One region of the Methylacidiphilum kamchatkense Kam1 genome, then DNA from elsewhere that is predicted to be linked to it. Evidence: riboswitches for the same ligand, from Rfam matches in the RefSeq annotation. Region 1 holds a riboswitch; the other holds the start of a gene.
What was found. Region 1 has a riboswitch for fluoride ahead of kam1_RS00810 (MFS transporter). Riboswitches for the same ligand answer to the same signal wherever they lie in the genome.
Positions count from the first base shown of each region.

Region 1 (7,629 bases):
GAGCTGAATAGAGACACGGTGGCTAATGTAAGAAACGCTGGATTTAAAATTGTTCGGGAAGAAAATATTTACTTAGACATCGTCAAATGGATCGAGGCAAAAAAATAAATGTAAGATAAAAGGAAAGGGTCTTTTTAAGACTGGGCAAACAATGGCAGATGTAGGGAACAGGCCCTTTTTTTTTATTTAGCTTTTTTTTCCTTTCTTGGAATGCTGAAAGGGCAATTAGGGAACGAAGTGGTGTGTGTTTTTCAGTGTATTGGATACTGTAGGCAGAGGTAGCTTGGAAAACTAAAACTTATGCTTTCCTTCTTTAGTTTAAGCAAGTAGGAGTCTTTCTCAGAGCATATCACTCTTAGCAAGAGAAAGAAGATATAGGCAATCAACGGTACCTGTTTGAAGCGAACTGAATAGGGGTTTCAGAAGATCGTGTTGCAAAAACAAAATCAACCAAATGCTTCTGTAGAGCCAATCTTAGCAAGTAAAAGACCCATTATTCTTAAGCTAATCACCGTAATATTTAGGTTCCCGTTAGATGCAACTAACGAATTTTTAAATAAGCGCCTTGGGAATAAGATACCAGTAGAACTTGTTCAAAGCCAGTTTTTGAAAATGGATAAATTCTGTTGGTGGAGGAGGTTGGGGAGGATGCTCGTAATCGAAGTCAAGCATCGTTGCTTTTCCATATCCAGATTCGATAAAACAAGCGACATGTCCATTATATTTCACTTTTTCAGAGTCTACCGTTTCTTGTCTTATTGCCGCACAGATTTGTTTAGCAATAACGGGAGCTTGAAAATGAGCTGTGCTTCCCGCTTTACTAACCGGTAAATTCGTTGTATCTCCCAAACTCCAAACATTCTCCAATTGTGCAACTTTAAGCGAATGCCTATCAGTTTGTACCCATCCATCAGCGTCCGCAATTTCATGTCCTCTAAGAAAAGGAGCTCCTTTATGAGGAGGAGTCATGACAAGAAGATCGTAAGAAAGTTCAGTGCCTTCGATGCTTTCGGCAATCTTTTTTTCAGGATGAATTTCTGCGAGGTTGAAGAAAAGCTCAGTTTTGATGTTTCTTTTATCGAAGTCAGCTTTGATATAATCGGCTGCCGTTTTGATATTAAAAACGTCGTTAAGAGGGAAAGTATAAATAATTTCAGATTGCTGACGAATTCCCCTTTTCGTCAAAAATTCTTCTAGCATAAACGTAAATTCTACCGGCGCCACGGGGCATTTATAAGGCAGTCCGCCAATACCCACAACAATGGTACCTCCATTGAAATTTTGTAGTTTTTCATAGAGGACAAAAGCAGCTTCAGGCGTATAAAAATGATCCGCTCCCTCTTTAAAACCGGGGATTTGTTCTTCATCAACGGTAGAGCCAGTAGCAATGACTAGATAGTCATAGGGGTAAGATTTGCGGGAGCGGCAAACTACCTTCTGATTTTTAACATCCAACTCTTCAACTGGATCTACAACCAAGGAAACTCTCCGATGGAGAAGCGATCTTTCCGAGCGTGCAATTTTTCGAGGATCTTGATAGCCAAAAGGGATATAGAGTTGATAGGGTTGATAAACATGCTGGGGAGAAGCTGTAAGGACGGTAATACTTGCTTCTTGAGGGCTTAACGATCTTGCAAGAATATTAGCAACGATAGATCCCCCTGTTCCTCCACCCAATATTAAAATATTCTTAGCCATAATGAATCCTCCATTTGCTGGATTCAATGGAGCTTTCTACAAATGAAGCGGGTGCCACCGCCTTCAACTGGCTCTTCCGCTATCAGTTCATGTTTTGCCTTTTTGATCCAGGCAGGTAAATCTTTTTTCGTCCCTTCGTCTGCAGAAATCACTGCCACAACATCTCCAACTTGTGCTGAGCGAATCAGTCGGATCATTTCCATGAGAGGTCCCGGACAAAAACTCCCACGCGCGTCTACTTCTTTTGTAATTTTAATGCCTTCCATAACACTCTCCTTTTTGGCTTCTAGATAAATAGAACTTGGCCTCCAGACGCATTTTCAACAAACGTCCCCACACCCACAACATCGCTAACAACGGACTCCAAATCTTCAAGTTTAATAGCCAGCAGATCCATGGTCAGCCCACAGGCATGCACCTGCACATCCCCTATTTCCATCGCTGCCTTGAGGGTGTCAAGCCAACTGGGAACTTTCTTTTCTTCCATGGCTTTCATGGCTTCCGTCGCAAAATCCTCAAAATCCTTACTAAGCCTTCGGTTCGTTTTCCACGCGTCTTTTCTAAAGGCAAGAAGACCATAAAAAGTCACAAAAATTTGAACTTTTTTTTGCATCGCTGCAGCCCCAGAAGCGAGGGTTGCCATTGCCAAGAGCTTATCGACAGTACCAGAAAAAAGAATGATTGAAATTTTATCTTCCATAACTAATCCTTGTGATAACAACTATAAAATAGAATTTGGGGAACTCAAGAAAATAAATGGTTTATTTTGGTCAAGGTCTCGGTTTTTTTATTCTACGATTAGAATGGAGCAGGGGCTATGACGAAGGACACGCTCAGAGACAGAGCCCGTAAGCCAATAGCCAACTCTAGAAAGCCCTCTTCGTCCCAAAACGACAAGATCAAAGTTCCCTTCCTTAGCCAGCTTTAGGATGCGATCGGCAGGATCTCCCATCTCCGTTTTAACCTCCAGCTCTACTTTTTCTTCTGCCGCTTTTTCCATCGCCCATTTTAGATCCGAAACAATTTTCTCTCTTTCTAGAGCAAACTCCATATCTTGATTAAATTCAGGGGCGTGCATAACCGATAGGATGGTTACTTTTGAACCGAAGGATTTGGCGATTTGCAAAGCAAAGGACAAGGCTTTCTTTGATGATTCGGACCCATCGTATCCTACTAGTATTTTGCCTAAAAACATGTTTTTTCTTTTTTTTTTATTAAAAATATACCAACAAACCTTCCTAGTCTTCCATGCGGTCTTGCTCTCTTCCCCTTCTTTGGAAAGATGGCTTCTCAATGCATTAAAGGACTCTACTACAAGTGGAGGAGTAGCATCCTGGCATGCATCTAGCAGCTTTCTTTTTGAGGGATTAGGAATTTCAGCTCAATCTACCATAGTCATGCGCCATTGGCAACTTCATTGACCACTAAGACTGGTCTTTTGCTACCGTTTTAAAAAAAGAATTTGCCACTACTCCATTATGTTGAAGGTGATTAGCAGGAGAAATCTGCGTTGCGTTACTCTTGAATAAGTGCGATCAGTTAGAGGGATTTATGGAAAGGGGGGCATCTGGTTTCTGACTGATGTTTTCCTTTTGTTCGGATTGAGGATAGCGGTTTTCTTCAATGATTGTTTTGATGAGTTCTTCGACACCGGAAAGTTCTTCGCTAAAATAAGTCGAAGTATAATCGCTTGTTTTGGCATTGGCTGGAATTTCAGTGATCGGCTTAAGCACGGAGTTTCCCTTGTGGGAGACATTTACTTTGGTGACCACTGATAGGCCCAGTCTTAATGGATGATGGATCAATTCTTTGGGATCCAGTCTTATTCGGACAGGAATCCTTTCGACCACATGAATATAATTACCTGTGGCATTATCTGGAGGAAGCAGTGCAAATACGGTTCCAGAACCAGGCTCTAAACCTTCTACCACCCCATGATATAGATAGCGCCTCCCGTATATGTCTGCTCTGATTTTAACCGGTTGTCCAGGTCTCATTTTTCTTAGTTCGGTTTCCCTATAATTTGCTACGACCCAATAATAGTCCAAGGGGACAATACTCATCAGCAGTCGATCGGGTGTGACTTCATCTCCAACCTGCACCGATCTTCTAGCGACATAACCTGCAACAGGAGCTACAATTTGACACCTGTAAAGGGCTAGATAAGCATTCTTCAAATCTACGGCTGCTTTGAGCACAATCGGATTGTTCCAGACGGTCGTTTTTTGAATCCAGGATTCTGTGGAATGTAATTCGTCTTCGAGCTGACGAATCGTTGATTCTATTTCCTGCACTTTCCATTGGGCATCAATGGCGTCCTGCATAGAAACTACTCCAGCTTTGCTTCCTGACGCATAAAGCCCTAGATCATACCGCTGTCGTCCTAAAATGGCTTTTTGAGCGGCTATTTTGTTTCTCAGGGATTTGGCCTTATTGAACAGATCCTCAACCTTCCGCACTGCCATTGCTAGATTCTGTTTGGCACCTTCGAAGGCGACTCTTTGGTTTAAGGAGTCTAATCGGACCAGCACCTGATTTTTATTAACATACTGTGTGGATTCGACGAGCACCTCAACCACTCTGCCCGAAGTTTGTGCTTTGACTGGAATGACATTGCCTGTCACGTAGGCATCGTTTGTCGTCACCCAGTTGCTTGAAAAGAAAAACCACCATCCGCCCAGCAAGAAAAGAAAAACTAAAAGAAGAACATATGTATTTCTAGTAAGCTGCCATGTCCTCCAATCACGTTGCCAAGAAAGAATCATAACATGGAAAAGACGCTCAAAGCGACTTCTGCTTTCTTTCTGCCGTTCTTTTTCTCTAAAAGGAAAGGCCCTTTTCCCATTATTCTGCTCTGAGTCTTTTTTCATACTTTCTTTTTTCTTTTATGCCTCCTTCACCGTTTTTCTTTGGCCAGCAAAATGATTCCAGAGAGAATAAAGAACCCCACTCCACAGAGTCGGAATGCATCGTTGAGGCTTAAAACAAAGGCATGAGCGATTGCCGATTGATCGAGCAGTCTTATGGCTATTTCTTTGCTCAGACCTTGCTCTTTAAATCTTAAAAAAAAATCCGTCAAGAAGAGATTGCCTCCATCTAACCACTCATCCAGTCTCATCTTGTGATAAACTATTCGGTGATAGATAAGGGTGCCGATGAGGGGAGAAGCCCATCCTTGAGCTAGTATCCGTAGGCTACTGGAAAGTTCCACAGCCCGCAGTTGGTTTTTAGGAGACAGACCAGAAATAATAAGATTGGTTAGAGATAAGAAAAAAAGGCCTAAAGAGATTCCTTGGAGAAGAAATGAAAAAGAGGGCTGCATCCAAAACCAACGCTTTTGGTAGAAATCAAAATAGCCCATCCAGCAATAGACGACGCCCAACAGGAAAAATACAACAAAGGAGCTGAGGCGTAAGGAAATTTTCCCAAGGAATCGTGGGAACCATATAACGATAGGAGTAGAAAAGACAGCCATGCTGACAAAGAGGATTGCTGCTAAATGGGGAGGAAACGAACTTTGATTTTGAAGTCGAACAAGGAGGGTTGTCCAGAGACCGTAGAAAAGGAGAAAGCCAACTGCAAGAGAAAAAGAGCCGATCAAAAAGTTTTTTCTTAAAAAAAGATCGATCCTTACCAGTGGCTCTTTGGTGGCTGTTTCCACATAGATAAAACAAACAAAGCTGACCACAACCAAAAAGAAAAGAAAATCGATTATTGGTGAAATAAACCATTCGTAGTCATCCCCCATATTGAAGATCATTTGTAGGGATCCTAGCATGATGGACAAAAGAATGAGTCCCCTCCAGTCCCATGGTCTTTTTTCTATCCTTTCTTCGGTATCCTCTAAGCAGAGATGCAAAAGAAAGCTCAAGATTAAAAGGGAAGCAGCACTCAGTACAAACCAATATTTCCAGCTCATTGCTTCTCTGCCTATTAGTTCCTTCCCATATCCTCCAATCATTGGACCAATGGTAAAAGGCAAGACACTTGCTACGGCTCCAAGCATCAAAGGAATCAGTCGCCATGGATCAGGGTTTTGTTCGAATACTAAACTTTGAGATCCAAGAATGAGTATGCCACAACACATCCCTTGGATGGTACGTCCAACCAAAAAAAGGTAAAAGTTTAGAGACAAAGCACAGAACAAAGAACTGGCTGCTAGAAGAAAAGAAAAGAAAAAAACTGTTTTTTTCCTACCGTATTGAAGACTAATTTGCGTAGCGATCAGAAGACCTAAACTTTGTCCTAGGAAAAAAAATCCGTTGGTCCATGAACCATGACTTTGACTTTGGCCAAGTTCCGCCGTTGCATATGGAATGATGTCTGTATAGGAGCCAGATTGAAAAAAACAGAGGCATTGAAGAAGAAAATAAAGAGTAAAGAGTAGGAAAGTTTTGATAGTTTTGTTCATACCCCCTCGCAAGACGATGAAAGGAAAGAAGAGGGATTGTTTGGAGTTCCTTTAGAATGAGAACAGAAAGCAGTGAGTTTCTGTTGAGCTTTTTGCTTGAAGTCTGCCGTTAGCCGCCTCTTTGCCATGTGGTCTCCTTCTATAATAGGTAATCGTAGGAGCTATCAGCCTTCTCAAAGAAATGGCGGTTAACGGACGGCGAGCCCCATCGCCCAATAGTTGTTTCTATACCTAGAATGATACATTTTTCAACAAAAATGTGTTATTTTGTTTGACGCTTTGCTGAAGGGTTGGATTCTGAATTTTTGATCTGGGGAGGCCGCATGGAAGACTCGTTCCATCCTCCTCCAAAAGCTCGAATAAGGGCGATGCGCACAATAAACCTTTCTCCGCGCAATGCGATATCGGTCAGGATAGCATTAAGCCAGAGGCTTTCTGTTGTATCCACTTCGATATAATGCGAAAGCCCCCTTTGGAACCTATCCATTGCAAGGTCGTATTGTTTTCTTGCCGATTCTACCAGCTCATCTTCAACCTTTTGTTCTTCTTCTAGGAGCCGGACACCAATGAGTGCATTTTCAACTTCTTCGAATGCAGACAGAATAGTTTCCCTGTAGGAAGCTACGGCTTTTTCATAAGCGGCTCGAGCCTGCATGAGATTAGCTAAAAGCCTTCCTCCTTCAAAAATAGGTAAATCGATTAATGGGCCATAAATCCAGGAGTTCGATGGCCAAGTAAAGAGTTGACCAAAATCCGTATTGAAAAATCCAAAATACGCATTCAGATTGACCGAAGGGAAATAGGCGGCGTAGGCAACGCCAATCATAGCATTGGTTGCTGCCATTTCCCTTTCAGCTTGAGCAATATCTGGCCTTTGCTCGAGGATTTCCGATGGTAGACTTGTGGGAATCTCTGGAGGTTCTTCTTTCAGTGGTTTTCGAGGAAAATGAAAAGTGGAGGCGGGTTGACCAAGAAGCCGAGCAATCGAATTTTCCACTTTTGCTCTATGGCTTTCTAAAGCGATGTATTGGGATTTAATCCGTGAAAGATCTGTTTTTGCTCTTGCTAGATCTAGTTCATTGGATAACCCACTTTTATATCTGATTTCTACTCTTTTTAAATTATCTTCATAGACTCGGATCATTCTTTCCATGACTTCAAGTTGGCTGTCTAGATATCTCAATAGGTAATAGGCTTGAGCCACATCGGCATGGATTGTTAGTCTGGCTCCTTCTAATTCTGCCTGCGAAGCTTGAGCTTCTGCTTTAGCTGCCTCTAGTTGTCTTCTTAATTTGCCCCAAATATCAAGTTCCCAATTTGAATTAAGATAGACCTGCCACATATTCAGCGTAGGCTGAAATCCATAATAGTGAGTGGTTCCAATGATGGATCCAGCAGGAAGGCCGTTTATTGGAACAGTTGAAAAAATAGGTTCAGGTAGAATAAAGGGAAGCCAAGGCAGATGCGTTTTCAGTTTCCAGCGCTGATAACTTGGAGTGAAATTGGTGTGCGGAAAAAAA
Region 1 is NZ_CP037899.1:163,856-171,484, forward strand. Features, by position in the region: gene kam1_RS00775 (class I SAM-dependent methyltransferase) at 1-108, shown strand, start outside; gene kam1_RS00780 (NAD(P)/FAD-dependent oxidoreductase) at 553-1,698, opposite strand; gene kam1_RS00785 (sulfurtransferase TusA family protein) at 1,722-1,964, opposite strand; gene kam1_RS00790 (DsrE/DsrF/DrsH-like family protein) at 1,985-2,398, opposite strand; gene kam1_RS00795 (universal stress protein) at 2,486-2,893, opposite strand; gene kam1_RS00805 (efflux RND transporter periplasmic adaptor subunit) at 3,234-4,568, opposite strand; gene kam1_RS00810 (MFS transporter) at 4,595-6,109, opposite strand; fluoride riboswitch at 6,258-6,331, opposite strand; gene kam1_RS00815 (efflux transporter outer membrane subunit) at 6,372-7,629, opposite strand, start outside.

Region 2 (7,629 bases), 980 kb from region 1:
GTCAGATATCCCCAAACAAGAAGGTCCATTACGGGCCAAAAAACAAACTCTAAAACTCGAATCCAACTGCGTCTATAAACGTAGGTATAACGTAAAAATAGACCCAATATTCTTTCTAGACTCATGGATTTATTTCCTAGCTAGCTCTATAAACAGTTCTTCCAGATTTCTCTGTTTAAACTCCTGCACTATTTCCAGAGGAATCCCCTGTGTGACGATCTTTCCAGATTTCATAAAAATAATCCGATCGCAAAGTCTTTCCACATCCCGCATATTATGCGAAGTATAAATGATTGTAACTCCAGATTTCTTTCTTAGTTCTAACAAAAGCTCACAGACCTTATCAGCTATGCTTGGATCCAATCCGGCTGTTGGTTCATCCAAAAACAACAGCTTTGGATCATTCAACAAAGCCTTACAGAGGCAAACTCTAGTCAACTCTCCTGCAGACAAAAAACCGGTTACCTTATGTTGCAGATGTGTAATTTCCAACAGATCCAAAAGAAAGTCTATTTTTAGCTCTGGTTGTTTCACCCGATAAAGGCGAGCAAAAACAAGAAGATTTTCTCGGACAGTTAAATTAGAAGGCAGACTAATATACCCAGATGCAAAATTGGAAAAGGAAAGGATTTCATTTCTTGCCGATAATGGACAGAAGCCAAAGATGCGTATGGTACCTGAAGTGGGTGTCAGTAATCCCAAAAGCAGATAGATTAGTGTGGTTTTACCTGCACCGTTTGCCCCAAGAAATCCTACAATTTCAGACTCCATAATCGAAAATGAAATCTGATCAATAGCCACGAGTTTCCCAAAATCTTTCCTCAAGTTTTTAACTTCTATGGCAATTTTGGACATAAAACCAAACAACCGTTCCCTTTTCCTAGCCTATGTCTTTCGGATAAATATAAAGTTCATGTCCTAATCCAAAAACTGACTGGGCCCTCATTTATTAAGTATACCGTCATGTTTACTCCAAAACAGCCTTTTTTGACTAAGCCATGTTTACTTTCCGCTTTTTCCACAAGATAATCGAAAAGTTTTTTACCTTCTTCTGGAGGAGCTGCATGATGAAAGGTAGGTCTTTTGCCTTTTAAAAATTCTCCCGCAAGTGTAAATTCAGGAACTATTAATAGTTCTCCATTAATATCAAGAAGCGAGCGATTCATTTTTCCATTTTCATCTGGAAAAATTCTGCACTGTAGGATTTTCTCTATCATCTGATCGGCTTTTTTTTCGTCATCTCCCTTTTCCACAGCTAAAAACAATAAAATGCCTCTTCCAATAGAAGAAACCAATCGATCTTCTATCTTGATAGCCGCTTCCTTTACTCTCTGAATCAATCCAATCATTCTACAAAGACAATACGTTCTTCTTTATAGTCATTAAAAAAAATGAAAGCTAAAAAAATTAATCTCCTAAGTCTTGACACCCCTCCTTTTCCTTATTAAAGAAAAGCATTTGGTAATGGAGTTTACCATCCAATATTTTGGAAAACCCTTCTTATTTAAGAAGTGATAACTCCTACGGCAACCATTTGCTAAAGAAAAAGATTCGCAACATACGAAGGGTTTTCCAATGGAGCACACTTGGTTCTTAGCTTCTTTTTGGATGGCTTTAGCAGTGCTCGCCGCATTGCTAGCTCTTCAGTTTAGGGTTTCTGCGGCCCTCATTGAAATAATAATTGGTATCTTAGGCCAATATTTAGCTACTATACTCTTCGGCAAAACTGGACTCAATCCTAAAGAAGGCTGGATTACTTTTCTTGCTGGATTAGGAGCCATTATGCTCACCTTTATGGCTGGCTCTGAGCTCGATCCAACTTCTTTTCGAAAACAATGGAAGGAAGCTACATTTATTGGTCTACTAACTTTTTTTGTCCCCTTCTTAAGTTGTTCATTTTTTGCGCACGCCATTTTTCAGTGGAACTGGAGAGCCTCTTTACTTGGTGGAATTGCTCTCTCTGCTACTTCAGTTGCCGTTATGTATACGGTTCTTCTGGAACTTGGACTGAACAAAACAAGCTACGGAAAGGGGCTCTTAGTAGCTTGCTTTATCAACGATCTTAGCTCCGTGCTCCTATTAGGATTCCTTTTTGCTCCCTTCGGTTGGAAAACAGGAGTATTAACAGGAACAGTCCTCATTTGTGCCCTCATTTTACCCAAAATCACTCCTGTTTTTCTAAAATACTACGCAAACAAACCCTCAGAGTTAGAAATAAAATACCTCCTATTTTTCCTTTTTACCCTTGGAGGTATTGCCGTATGGGCAGGTTCAGAAGCTGTCTTACCAGCCTATATCATCGGCATGACATTAGCAGGATCGATTGAACAACACCATGATTTCATTAAACGGCTGCGTACCGTAACGCTAGGCATGCTGACTCCCTTTTATTTTATTAGAGCTGGATCATTTGTCGATTTAACTGAATTAACAAAAAGTTTTTTGCCTGTTTTCCTTTTTTTTATTCTGCAACAGCTTTCAAAATTTATTAGCATTTTCCCTTTTTTAGTAAAAAGAAAGAAATTGCAAGAAGCAGCCTATACTACTTTACTTATGTCGACTGGTTTAACCTTTAATGTGATTTGCTGTCTCTATGGGCTATCTCACGAAATTATTTCTCAAAAACAGTATTCGATTTTAATTCCAGTCATTATTACCACAGCTATTATCCCGACGCTGGTCGCGAATCGGTTCTTCATTCCCTGGCATCATCTGAAGGAAAAAAGAACATAAAGAAACTGCATTGTTTTTTTTCGACAAGATTTAAAAAAATATATAATGTAATTTTCTCTGGCTAAAAGCGTTGCCGGTGTGGCGGAATGGCAGACGCGCCAGACTCAAAATCTGGTCCGGGCAACCGGGTGTGGGTTCGACTCCCTCCACCGGCACAAAAGTCAAAAAGATTTTTTCTTTTGACTTCTCTTTCTCTACCTTATGAAAACCTTTGGATGGTTGAACAAATGCCTTTGGGTTGCAAATGCGTAATTAAAAAAAAACATAAAGAAAAGCAACACAAGTAAAACAAAACTATATCCAATAAGAGTCTTCTCAAAAATAAATGGAGAACTACTTAAAGATTGGACCAGGAACCACTTATAGGATTTCTTTCTTTGATGCTTGATAGCCTTTAGGAAGATAACTGAAATTAAAAGGTAGGCTCTTTATTCTGTAGAGGAGACGAAAAAGAACAGTTTGACAACTTTTGTTTCTCTCTCTTGAACCTCTTTTTAACTACCGATATTCTTTTCTTTTTCCCTATCCAAAATAAGAGAGTTGATATATTGGGCTCGTTCAAAGGTCTCAGGATCTGGACATCTCTTTTGGCTCAATAAACCTCTCCATTCTTCTAAAGAAGAATAGCCATGCTTATCCATCCAATTAACAAGCCCTTTTTCCATGACGTTTAGATATTCAGGCCCATTTTTTAAAAGCGCAGAACAAAGCATGACGATGGTCGCACCCACTAAAATCAACTGGATAGCATCTTTTGGTTCCATAACACCTCCAGTCGCTGCCAAATCCACTTTTAAGCGATCGAATAAGATTCCAATCCACCTCAAAGAAAGAAAAGTATCACGGCTTGTTCCTAATAGCATTTGGCTTTTAATTTCAATCTTTTCTGTATTTATTCCAGGCTGCATAAATCGATTAAATAAAACAAGTCCGTTCGCTCCTGCAGCTAGGAACCTCTTTGCCATATTTCCTACATTTGTATAAAAGGGACTAATTTTTACAGCTAGGGGAATCTGGATCTCTTGTCTAACAAGACGCACAATATCAAGTGTAAACATCTCGATGGAATCAGCCGATTGATCCATATCTGTAGGCATCCAGAAAATATTGAGCTCTAAGGCATCTGCTCCTGCCTCTTCTATTTTTTTGGCGAATCGACACCACCATCCTGGAGATTTTCCATTGAGGCTTGCAATAATTGGAATCTGTACTTTGTTTTTTGCTTCTCTTATCAAATGAAGATACGATTCTGGGCTAAAATAATCTTCAAGTGCAGAAAACTTTGCATACTTACCACTCAAATCTGTATAGTGTTTTTCAGCAATTGCTTCCTTGATAATCTGCTCTTCGAACAAGGATGGCAAAACAATGGCCGCAGCTCCAGCTTGTTCTAACTGCTGAATACCTGAAAGAGAAGAGGAAAGAGGAGAAGCCCCAGCCACTAAGGGAGACCGTAAAGTAAGCCCTAGATACTGTACCTGCAGAGTCATCTTTTCTTAACCTAAGTGTTTCTTTTGGGTTTAGCAACTCTAGATTTTGTCTGTTTCTCTTCGGACAGTTACTGGTTTTCAATGAATCTAGAAATCAGTGAACCATCCCTTAAAATCTTCCAAATTCTCATTCAAAGCATGGGCTCTGCTGCGTCAGCTAACGCCTCAGAAGAGCAAGTCCCTGCTGCCTCATTTCCAATAAATGAGAGAATGAAGGGCTTCTAGCTTTATCCCTTTTTTCCCTTTTAAGGCAATTTCCTTGTTTTTTTCGGCTTCTGTAAAATGAGGTTTTAGGTTAAGCGCCTTATTAAAATCATTTATAGCTTCATCAAACCTTCCTAAATCGGTCAAAACAATTCCCCGGTCATTATAAAATTCTGGATTGTTCGGTTCCAACTGAATAGCTCGACTCAAATCCGAGAGAGCTTCCTCTCTTTCTCCTTTTCTAAAATGGACCCAACCTCGGTTGTCGAAAGCCAACGCATAATTTGGTTTCAGTCGAAGTGCTTCATCGAAGTCCTTGATGGCGAGAAGATAATTTCCTTTTTTATAAAAAGCCCAACCCCTGTTGTTATAGACATAGGCATTGGATCTATTTCTTCTTATGGATTCAGAATAATCCTTGATAGCCTTTTCATACTGACCCAATTTGGCTTCTACAATGCCTCGCCGATTAAAATAATCGGGCTGAGGATGGAGTTCTATAGCCCTATTATAATCGGAAATAGCTCTATAATAATGCCCCAGAGCTAACCAGACATCGGCCCTATTATTATAAGCTATGGCTAAAGTCTCCCTAGAAAGCTCCCCCGAATCGATTGCCTGCGTATAATGCTCCACTGCTTCTTCATAAGATTTATGATATTGCGCATTGAGGCCAGCTTGAAATTCTTGTAATCCAGTCGGAAGCGCTGCAAGCAAAAAGCCAAGTAGAAAAGCCAAGCATCCTGTCATATCATCTACGAAGCAATCACTAAGCCCAGATTATCAACCTATTATTCTTCCTACAACAAAGAAATTATACTGAATACTTGTAAGATTCTCGAATAATAAAAAAATCACCTGGCGATTTCTGTAAAACCCAATGCAGAAGATGAAGAAGGAGGATTATTATTTAAAATCGCCAGGTGAAATTTGTTCTATTTCAGTTCTTTTATCCTAGTTTTAGAATTTATAGGCAACTGTTCCTTCAATCCAGAATGGCCAACCAGCAATAATGCTGCTCATATTAAAAGCACGCGAACCTGCCGATCCAAGTCCAAAAGGCAACCAGTACTTTTCATCTGTAAAATTATACAGATAAAGCCTTGCCTCCCACTTAGGCTGGGTATAAAAGATCTGAGCATTTAATATAAACTGCGTTGGAATTTTTGTATTATACCAGTAATTAAGGTATTGATCACTCATCACAATGGCTCCAAGAGTTACTCCAAGGCCTACGTCAGAGGTATAAGTTACAGTACCGCTAAAATACTGGTCAGGAAAACCAATAAAAGGATAATTGGAGGAAGGCATTGAACCAGAGATAGGAAAGGGTCCATTGACGAATGGTCCTCCGGCTATAGGCACTCCAGTATAATAAGGCAGGATGGGTGTCAACTGTCTCATCCCAGGCCCATGAAGTCCTGGAGGAAAACCCGACCATTCCTCAACCGCTCTCATATAAATATAGCCCAACCTTGCCCAAAAATGGCGATCAGGCTGATAGGAAGCATTTATCTCAAAACCTTCTACATTCGTAGGGGTAGCAGGCAAAGGAGCCCCATTAGGCAAAAACCCTAAATTATTGAGGATCTGATTTTGTGTAAAAGCAGCAGTGGTGATGTACATCTTGTCTTTTAGAATGTTAAACTTCACTCCTCCTTCTATCAGCTGATTTACCTCGCTGAAGGAATTTGGAGCAAACGTTGGAGCATATCCTCCAATGACCGCAGCATTGGTGGTCTGCAGCCAGTTAAAATCAAAATAGGCGGTCATCCATGGAAAGGGTTTATAGACCGGGCTTATGTTTACAAGAGGAGCAAAAGCTGCTGTGCTAAAGTGTGCAAACGGAGCTCCAACTGGTCCTGGAGGCGTGGAAGCGTCGACAAAGTAAAAATTTGCTCTCGCTCCAAATAGCAGACTAAACTTGCTTGTCCAGTCAATATTATGCTGATAAAAGGGATTGACCGTCCAATAGTTACAATCCGTACTTCCAGAAGCGCCATTTAAAGGCTCATAAAACCATCCAGGAGGAGCTCCAGGAATCTGCCATTCTCCACCCGCAGGTCCTTTTGGATTATTAACAGCTTTTGCAAAGGGTGCTAAAAAGACGGCGTTCCAACTATAGGGATTGGTTGTCATCATGCTCCAAACATTGCCTGCATTCCAAAAAGCGTCGCCAAAATAGTCAAGGTTCCTTTGATAATGCCATTCAATGCCTGCATCAATGTTATGCCGCATTAACATTTCGCCAATAGCTCCCTCCCAAAAGGATTTTTTAACCTCTTCATCACCTTCGCTTTTGGAGGTTTCTTTATACTCTTTCATTTCTTTTGACCCCTTCTCAGGAGCAGCAGCTTCTAAGGGAGTTTCAAAATTCACTCTAATTTCTGTTCTGTTATCCACTTCATAATCCCCTGATAGATAAGCATCCACATACAACGAAGGTTCGATCCAGGAGCTACGCGTATACCAAGCAAAGGTATTGTTCACAATCTCAATATTATCTGACACTTTTATCCGTTGGATAAGCTGAAGCATTCCAGTCATCGCATTGCCCCCACCTGCAGGATTCACAATGTCAGCTCTTCTGTTTACAGGCACAAAAAAAGGACTGACTAAAGTTCCAGCCAATGCTCCAGGAGGAAGCATTCCAGCGGTATACAGTCCGTTATCGATGAGGGCATTGGTTGGCCTGTTGATTTGATCAGCTAACTGAGGCATAAAGGAATAGGTCCCAAAATCAGAATAAAAATCGATTGTATAATTCTCGTAAGGTTTGGCTCCAATGGCCGCATAGAAATTCTGCTGATTGTTGTAAATGTTATTATAATAACTACCCTGTTCCTGCCCCATATAGCTAAAACGCCAGGCCACTTTATCATTGACTGGGCCTCCAACATCAGCTCCCCAAAGATATTGGCTGTACATCCCTGTGGTATCCCAAACATATCCTCTAAACTTGTCAAAATAGGGCTGTTTGGTTATATAGTTCACACTTCCAGGCGTAGGCTGTGTTGCTCCAAAAACCGCATTGGCAGGACCTTCAGTAATGTCCATTGATTCAACCATATTCCAGCTAAAAGGAACTCCAGCCATGGAATCGTTTTGAAGAGTCATTTCAATGCCGTTTATATATGGAAGTGCTTGCCTTCCACGAATAGTGATCGCATTGCCCATCCCCCAGTTGAGTTGTGTATAAGCT
Region 2 is NZ_CP037899.1:1,383,345-1,390,973, forward strand. Features, by position in the region: gene kam1_RS06520 (ABC transporter permease) at 1-125, opposite strand, end outside; gene kam1_RS06525 (ABC transporter ATP-binding protein) at 130-825, opposite strand; gene dtd (D-aminoacyl-tRNA deacylase) at 912-1,349, opposite strand; fluoride riboswitch at 1,452-1,531, shown strand; gene kam1_RS06535 (cation:proton antiporter) at 1,576-2,733, shown strand; tRNA gene kam1_RS06540 (tRNA-Leu) at 2,806-2,888, shown strand; gene kam1_RS06545 (dihydroorotate dehydrogenase-like protein) at 3,228-4,223, opposite strand; gene kam1_RS06550 (tetratricopeptide repeat protein) at 4,413-5,177, opposite strand; gene kam1_RS06555 (TonB-dependent receptor) at 5,388-7,629, opposite strand, start outside.
Region 2: linked by a shared signal. The riboswitch ahead of kam1_RS06535 (cation:proton antiporter) and the one ahead of kam1_RS00810 (MFS transporter) in region 1 are both predicted to bind fluoride.